2 linked regions of the Actinoplanes lobatus genome follow. The protein of the gene in region 2 interacts with the protein of the main gene of each other region in a pairwise test. Links are inferred from orthologs where the notes say so. Each region holds a gene or a part of one and is shown on either strand. Other genes may lie near its edges.

Region 1 (2,955 bases), 1.8 Mb from region 2 along the record:
TCGTCCGGCGCCCCGCCGCGGGCGGCGGGCACCGGCGCGCTGGCATCCGGTAGCTCGACGACCTGTCCCGGCTCCCACGGGACCGCCCAGCCGGCCATCTCCAACATCGCCGCGATCACTCCCGCCGTGAAACCCCAGACGAGTAGCCCACGGACCTGGAAGGCGGGCCCGATCCAGCCACTCGGATGACGCACCCGGATACGGTTCGCGGGATCGGTGAGTTCACTGATCGGCAGCCGGGCGACATGGGCCACCTCGGCCGGCTGGAGCGGATGCACCGGATGGGGTTTGCGCCACCAGGCGAGCACCGGGGTGACGACGAAGCCGCTGACCGGGATCCACAGCTCGGGCAGCAGCGCCAGCACCTCGGCCGAGGTCGGGTCGAGGCCGACCTCCTCCTGGGCCTCGCGCAGCGCGGTGGCCGGGGCGTGGGCGTCCTCCGGATCGGTGGCGCCGCCCGGGAAGGCCGGCTGCCCGGCGTGGTTGCGCATGGTCGCGGCCCGTTGCAGGACCAGCAGATCGGGGCGGCCGTCGTCGTCCTCGCCGATCAGGACCAGCACGGCGCTGGAGCGCCCGCCCTTCCCGACGGGGCGGCGCAGGGCGGTGAAGTCCTCGGTACGGCATTCGGCGACCCTGGTCAGCAGCGGGTCGAACCATCCGGGCAGTCCGTCCGGCCGGTCCAGCACCTCACCGCGGCTCATCGGGTCACCGTAACGCCGGTATGTTTCTTCATCTGTTCGATCAACTGGTCGACGTCCATGGCGGCTCGGTGCACGTACATCCCCCCGTCGGCATCGATGAAGACGGTCGCGGGCAGTGTGGCCAGCCCGAGTTCGTCCAGGAGCTGTTTCTCCCGGTCGTACAGGGTCGGGAAGTTGACACCGCGGGTGGTGGCGAAGTCGGCGGCGGCGGCCCGGTCGTCGCCGATGTCCACGCCGAGGACGGTGAAGCGGCCGTCGGCGCGGTCGGCGAGGCCCTGGATGACCGGGAGTTCCTCGCGGCAGGGGCCGCACCACGACGCCCAGAGGTTGATCACCGCGGGCCCGCGCAGGTCACGCAGTTTCACTCCCTCGCCGCCGGTGAAGCAGGGGAGCGAGATGTCCGGAATTTCGGTAGCGGCGACACCGGGGCTTTCAAGAGGAGAGCAGGTCGCGAAAGGAGACGGTATATCCGGTTCATCGGGTTCGGTGGCGGCGGTGCAGGCGGACAGCGCCAGGGCGGCGACGATCAACGGGACGAGCCGTCTCACGGCTCCTCCGGAGCCAGGACCGCCACGGCCGGGACCAGGGCCGGATCCACGCCGGCGGCCACCGCCAGCTCACGCGCCCGCGGGCCCTTCAGAAGCCTCGCCGCCGGGGCGGCCTCGGTCGGGCCGGTGCCGAACGACGGGCACATCGCCTTCAGGGTGCAGGCCCCACAAGCCGGGGTACGCGAATGGCACACCCGCCGCCCATGGAAGATCACCCGGTGCGACAGCATCGTCCAGTCGCGCTTCTCGATCAGGTCGGCGACCAGGGACTCGATCTTCACCTCGTCCTGCTCGTCGACCCAGCCGAACCGGTTGGTCAGCCGCCGGAAGTGGGTGTCGACGGTGATGCCGGGGACGCCGAACGCGTTGCCCAGGATCACGTTGGCGGTCTTGCGGCCGATACCGGGCAGCTTCACCAGCTGGTCCAGCTTGCCGGGGATCCGCCCGTCATGGTGCTCCAGCAGAGCCTGGCCGAGCCGGATCAGCGAGTTGGTCTTGGCCCGGAAGAAGCCGGTGGGGCGCAGCAGCGCCTCCATCTGCTCCCGGTCGGCCGCCGCGTAGTCGGCGGCCGAGCGGTAGCGGCGGAACAGCTCCGGGGTGACCTGGTTGACCCGCACGTCGGTGGTCTGCGCGGACAGGATGGTCGCGACGGCCAACTCGAGCGGGTTGGTGAAATCCAGCTCGCAGTGCGCGTCGGGATGGGTCTCGGCGAGCTCGCGTGCCATCTTCCGGGCCCGGCGCTTGCGGCCCAGCGGCGTCTCCCCCGCGAAGCGCGAAAGCACGGCTGTCGCTGCGCGGGGTCGGGTCACCGGTAAAGAGTACGTCGGTCACGCCGGAGGCTTGATGCTCCCGTCCGCGGCGACGACGGCGGCGGTGTCGCCGAAGTCCGCCTCGGACAGCTGGGCCACCAACTTGCGGCTGCGGTCGTCGCCCTTGTTGCGGGACGGCACACCGGCGTCGTTGAGATAGGTGGAGATGAACTTCCCGCCCACGTACTTCCCGTCCCCGGTGAGCGAGACGTGCAGGATGCCGGAGTACTTGAGGTCGCCGTCGCGGGAGAGGGTGCGCCCGCCGCCGGCGAAGTTGCCCAGGCTGTAGGCGATGAGCTTGCCCTTGTAGAACTCCATGCCGCGCAGCACGTGCGGCCCGTGCCCCACCACGAGGTCGGCCCCGGCGTCGATCACGGTCCGGCTGAACTTGACCGGGTTGCCCCGGTTCTCTCCGAAGTAGATCTCGTTACCCGGCTTCACGTGCGCCTTGTCCGTCCCCTCGGCGCCCATGTGCACCTGCACCACGACCAGGTCGGCCCGCTCGTGGGCCTCGGCCACCACGGAGGCGGCGGCGTCCAGGTCGTTCACGTTGTTCGCCCCCGTGTACGGCGAGAAGCCCACCACCGCGACCCGGATCCCCTTGACCTTCACGACGGTGATCTGGTCCTCGGCCCCGGTGTGCTCGAGCCCGGCGCCCTCCAGCGCCTCCACGGTGTTGCGGTAACCCTGGGGGCCGTAGTCCTTGGAGTGGTTGTTGGCCGTGTTGAGCAGCTGGAACCCGGCCTCCTTCAGGTGCCCGGCGTAGGCCGGCGGGGACCGGAAGGCGAAGCAGTTGTCCCGCTTCGGGGTGCCGCACTTGGAGGTGCCGGTGTCGCCGGTGAGCGGCTGCTCCAGGTTGCCCATCACGAGATCGGACTTGAGCGAGCCGGTGACGGC
Region 2 (3,509 bases):
GATCGGCGAACTGCTGCCCACCGACGACAGGTGGCAGCACCGGCACGGCTCTCCGGGTCACGGCCGGGACCATGTCCTTCCGGCGTGGATCGCGCCGTACGCCACCCTGCCGGTGATCGACGGCCAGATCGCGCTCGGCACGTGGCAGTCGATCTGCCTGGTCGACCCGAACGGCGACAATCCGTCCCGTCAGGTGCGTTTCTCGTTCGTCAAGGGCTGACGTCCCCGCCGGGTCACAAAGTTACTGGTCAGTACCTGTGTCGAGCATCGCTGAGACGGCCGGTAGGCGTGACGAGTCACACCGTGAGGGGGCAGGATGGAGACCTATTCCGAGCGATTCGCCACCTTGGGTCGCACGGATCCCGTCACTCACACCTAGAGGATTGCCTGTGGCCACGGAGCGCAAGCGCCCGGTGATCAGCGATGGCCTGCCGAGCCAGCTTCCCGACATCGACCCTGAAGAGACCAACGAATGGGTCGAGTCGCTCAACGGAGTCATCGACGAACGAGGCGCGAAAAGAGCCCGTTATGTGATGTTGCGCCTTCTCGAGAAGGCCCGGGAGCGACAGGTCGGCGTTCCGCCACTGACGTCCACCGACTACATCAACACCATCCCGCCGGAGCGTGAGCCCTGGTTCCCCGGCGACGAGTTCGTCGAGCGGCGGATCCGGGCCTACATCCGGTGGAACGCGGCGATGCTGGTGCACCGGGCGCAGCGCCCGGAGATCGGCGTCGGCGGTCACATCTCGACGTACGCGTCGAGCGCCAGCCTCTACGAGGTCGGCATGAACCACTTCTTCCGGGGCAAGGACCACCCGGGCGGTGGCGACCACATCTTCTACCAGGGCCACGCCTCCCCGGGTATGTATGCGCGGGCCTATCTCGAGGGCCGGCTCACCACCCACCAGCTCGACGGTTTCCGGCAGGAGCTGTCGCACCCGGGTGGCGGCCTCCCGTCGTACCCGCATCCGCGCCTCATGCCGAACTTCTGGGAGTTCCCGACGGTCAGCATGGGTCTCGGCCCGCTGAACGCGATCTACCAGGCCCGGTACAACCGCTACCTGCACAACCGCGGCATCAAGGACACCAGCCAGCAGCGCGTCTGGGCGTTCCTCGGCGACGGCGAGATGGACGAGGTCGAGTCGCTCGGCGCGATCGGCCTGGCCGCCCGCGAGGAGCTGGACAACCTCACCTTCGTGGTCAACTGCAACCTCCAGCGCCTCGACGGCCCGGTGCGCGGCAACGGCAAGGTCATCCAGGAGCTGGAGGCCTTCTTCCGCGGCGCCGGATGGAATGTGATCAAGGTGGTCTGGGGCCGCGAGTGGGACGGCCTGCTCGCCGGTGACACCGACGGCGCGCTGGTCAACCTGATGAACGTGACGCCCGACGGCGACTACCAGACCTACAAGGGCGAGTCCGGGGCCTATGTGCGGGAGCACTTCTTCGGCCGCGACCCGCGGACCCGCAAGCTCGTCGACGGCATGACCGACGACGAGATCTGGAACCTGAAGCGCGGCGGGCACGACTACCGCAAGCTGTACGCGGCGTACAAGGCGGCCACCGAGCACACCGGCCAGCCGACCGTGATCCTGGCCAAGACGGTCAAGGGCTGGACGCTCGGGTCGCACTTCGAGGCCCGCAACGCCACCCACCAGATGAAGAAGCTGACCCTGGAGGACCTGAAGGGCTTCCGGGACCGCCTCTACCTCGACATCAGCGACAAGCAGCTCGAGGAGAACCCGTACCTCCCGCCGTACTACCACCCCGGCGAGAAGTCCGACGAGTACCAGTACATGATCGAGCGCCGCCGTGAGCTGGGCGGGTCGATCCCGACCCGGCGGACCAAGGCGAAGTCGCTGGCGATCCCGGAGTCGAAGGCGTTCAGCGGCCTCAAGGGCGGCAGCGGCAAGCAGAAGATCGCCACCACGATGGCGTTCGTCCGCCTGCTCAAGGACCTCATGCGGGACAAGGAGTTCGGGGCCCGCTGGGTGCCGATCATCCCGGACGAGGCCCGGACCTTCGGCATGGACTCGCTCTTCCCGACCAAGAAGATCTACTCGCCGCACGGCCAGACCTACACCTCCGTGGACCGGGAGCTGTTCCTGTCCTACAAGGAGTCGACGGACGGCCAGATCCTGCACGAGGGCATCAACGAGGCGGGCTCCACGGCGAGCTTCATCGCGGCCGGCACGTCGTACGCGACGCACGACGAGCCGATGATCCCGCTGTACATCTTCTATTCGATGTTCGGGTTCCAGCGCACCGCCGACGAGCTGTGGGCGGCCGCCGACCAGATGACCCGCGGCTTCCTGCTCGGCGCCACCGCCGGCCGGACCACGCTCAACGGTGAGGGCCTCCAGCACGAGGACGGGCACTCGCTGCTGATCGCGGCGACCAACCCGGCCGTGGTGGCCTACGACCCCGCGTTCGGGTTCGAGATCGCCCACATCATGGAGCACGGCCTGCACCGCATGTACGGCGAGAAGCAGGAGAACATCTTCTACTACCTCACCATCTACAACGAGCCGGCGATCCAGCCCGCCGAACCCGCCGGCCTCGACACCGAGGGCCTGCTCAAGGGCATCTACCGGTTCAACGAGAGCTCGCTCGAGGACGGCCCGAAGGCGCAGCTGCTCGCCTCCGGCACCGGCATGCGGTGGGCACTCAAGGCTCAGGAGCTGCTCGCCCAGGACTGGGGGGTGAGCGCCGACGTCTGGTCGGTCACCTCCTGGACCGAGCTGCGCCGCGACGCCATCGAGGCCGAGGAGCACAACCTGCTGCACCCGGGCGACACCCCGCGCAAGCCGTACATCCAGCAGAAGCTGGAGGCGACCGAGGGTCCGTCGGTGGCGGTCAGCGACTGGATGCGGGCGGTGCCCGACCTGATCGCCCGCTGGGTGCCGAACGGCTACACCTCGCTGGGCACCGACGGGTTCGGCATGAGCGACACCCGGCACGCCCTGCGCCGCCATTTCCACGTGGACGGCGAGTCGGTCACCGTGGCGACGCTGCGCGAGCTGGCGCTGCGTGGCCTGGTGCCGGCGCACGTTCCGGCCGAGGCGGCCAAGAAGTACGCGATCGACGACGTCAACGCGGCTCCGGTCGGCGAGACCGGCGGCGACTCCTAAGAGGGCCGGGCCCGCGTTCGGCTCCGAGCGCGGGCCCTTCCCCGTAACTCACTCGTCCACGTCGGTAGTCTGGGGCGGTGACTGTTCGCGTACGCTTCGCTCCCTCTCCGACCGGCATGTTCCACGTGGGCGGCGCCCGCACCGCGCTGCAGAACTGGATCTACGCCCAGCAGCACGGCGGTGTCTTCGTGCTCCGGATCGAGGACACCGACGCAGCCCGTAACCGGCCCGAGTGGACCGAGGGCATCATCTCGGCGCTCGACTGGATCGGCATCGAACGCGGGGCGTACGAGGGTCCCCACTTCCAGTCCTCCTACGCGGCCGATCACACCGCCGCCGCCACCCGGCTGTACGGCGAGGGCCGGGCGTACTACTGCGACT

Evidence for each region.
Region 1: the proteins of aceE (region 2) and nth interact in binary tests that used the Escherichia coli proteins (3 or more experiments, as listed by UniProt). The link is inferred for Actinoplanes lobatus from one-to-one orthologs.

The regions. Positions count from the first base shown.
Region 1 is NZ_JACHNC010000001.1:1,878,381-1,881,335, forward strand. What follows is about bases 153-2,878. They hold nth (endonuclease III), read right to left. Parts: upstream 2,059-2,878; coding sequence 1,246-2,058; downstream 153-1,245. Other genes in these bases: BJ964_RS08465 (NUDIX hydrolase), read right to left, coding at 153-701; BJ964_RS08470 (TlpA family protein disulfide reductase), read right to left, coding at 698-1,249; BJ964_RS08480 (CapA family protein), read right to left, coding at 2,077-2,878. In the rest of the region: more of BJ964_RS08465, read right to left, coding at 1-152; more of BJ964_RS08480, read right to left, coding at 2,879-2,955. UniProt on the Escherichia coli protein: DNA repair enzyme that has both DNA N-glycosylase activity and AP-lyase activity. The DNA N-glycosylase activity releases various damaged pyrimidines from DNA by cleaving the N-glycosidic bond, leaving an AP (apurinic/apyrimidinic) site.
Region 2 is NZ_JACHNC010000001.1:3,641,299-3,644,807, reverse strand. Bases 49-3,328 are described here. They hold aceE (pyruvate dehydrogenase (acetyl-transferring), homodimeric type), read left to right. Parts: upstream 49-389; coding sequence 390-3,128; downstream 3,129-3,328. Other genes in these bases: gltX (glutamate--tRNA ligase), read left to right, coding at 3,206-3,328; BJ964_RS17175 (secondary thiamine-phosphate synthase enzyme YjbQ), read left to right, coding at 49-220. In the rest of the region: more of BJ964_RS17175, read left to right, coding at 1-48; more of gltX, read left to right, coding at 3,329-3,509. UniProt on the Escherichia coli protein: Component of the pyruvate dehydrogenase (PDH) complex, that catalyzes the overall conversion of pyruvate to acetyl-CoA and CO(2).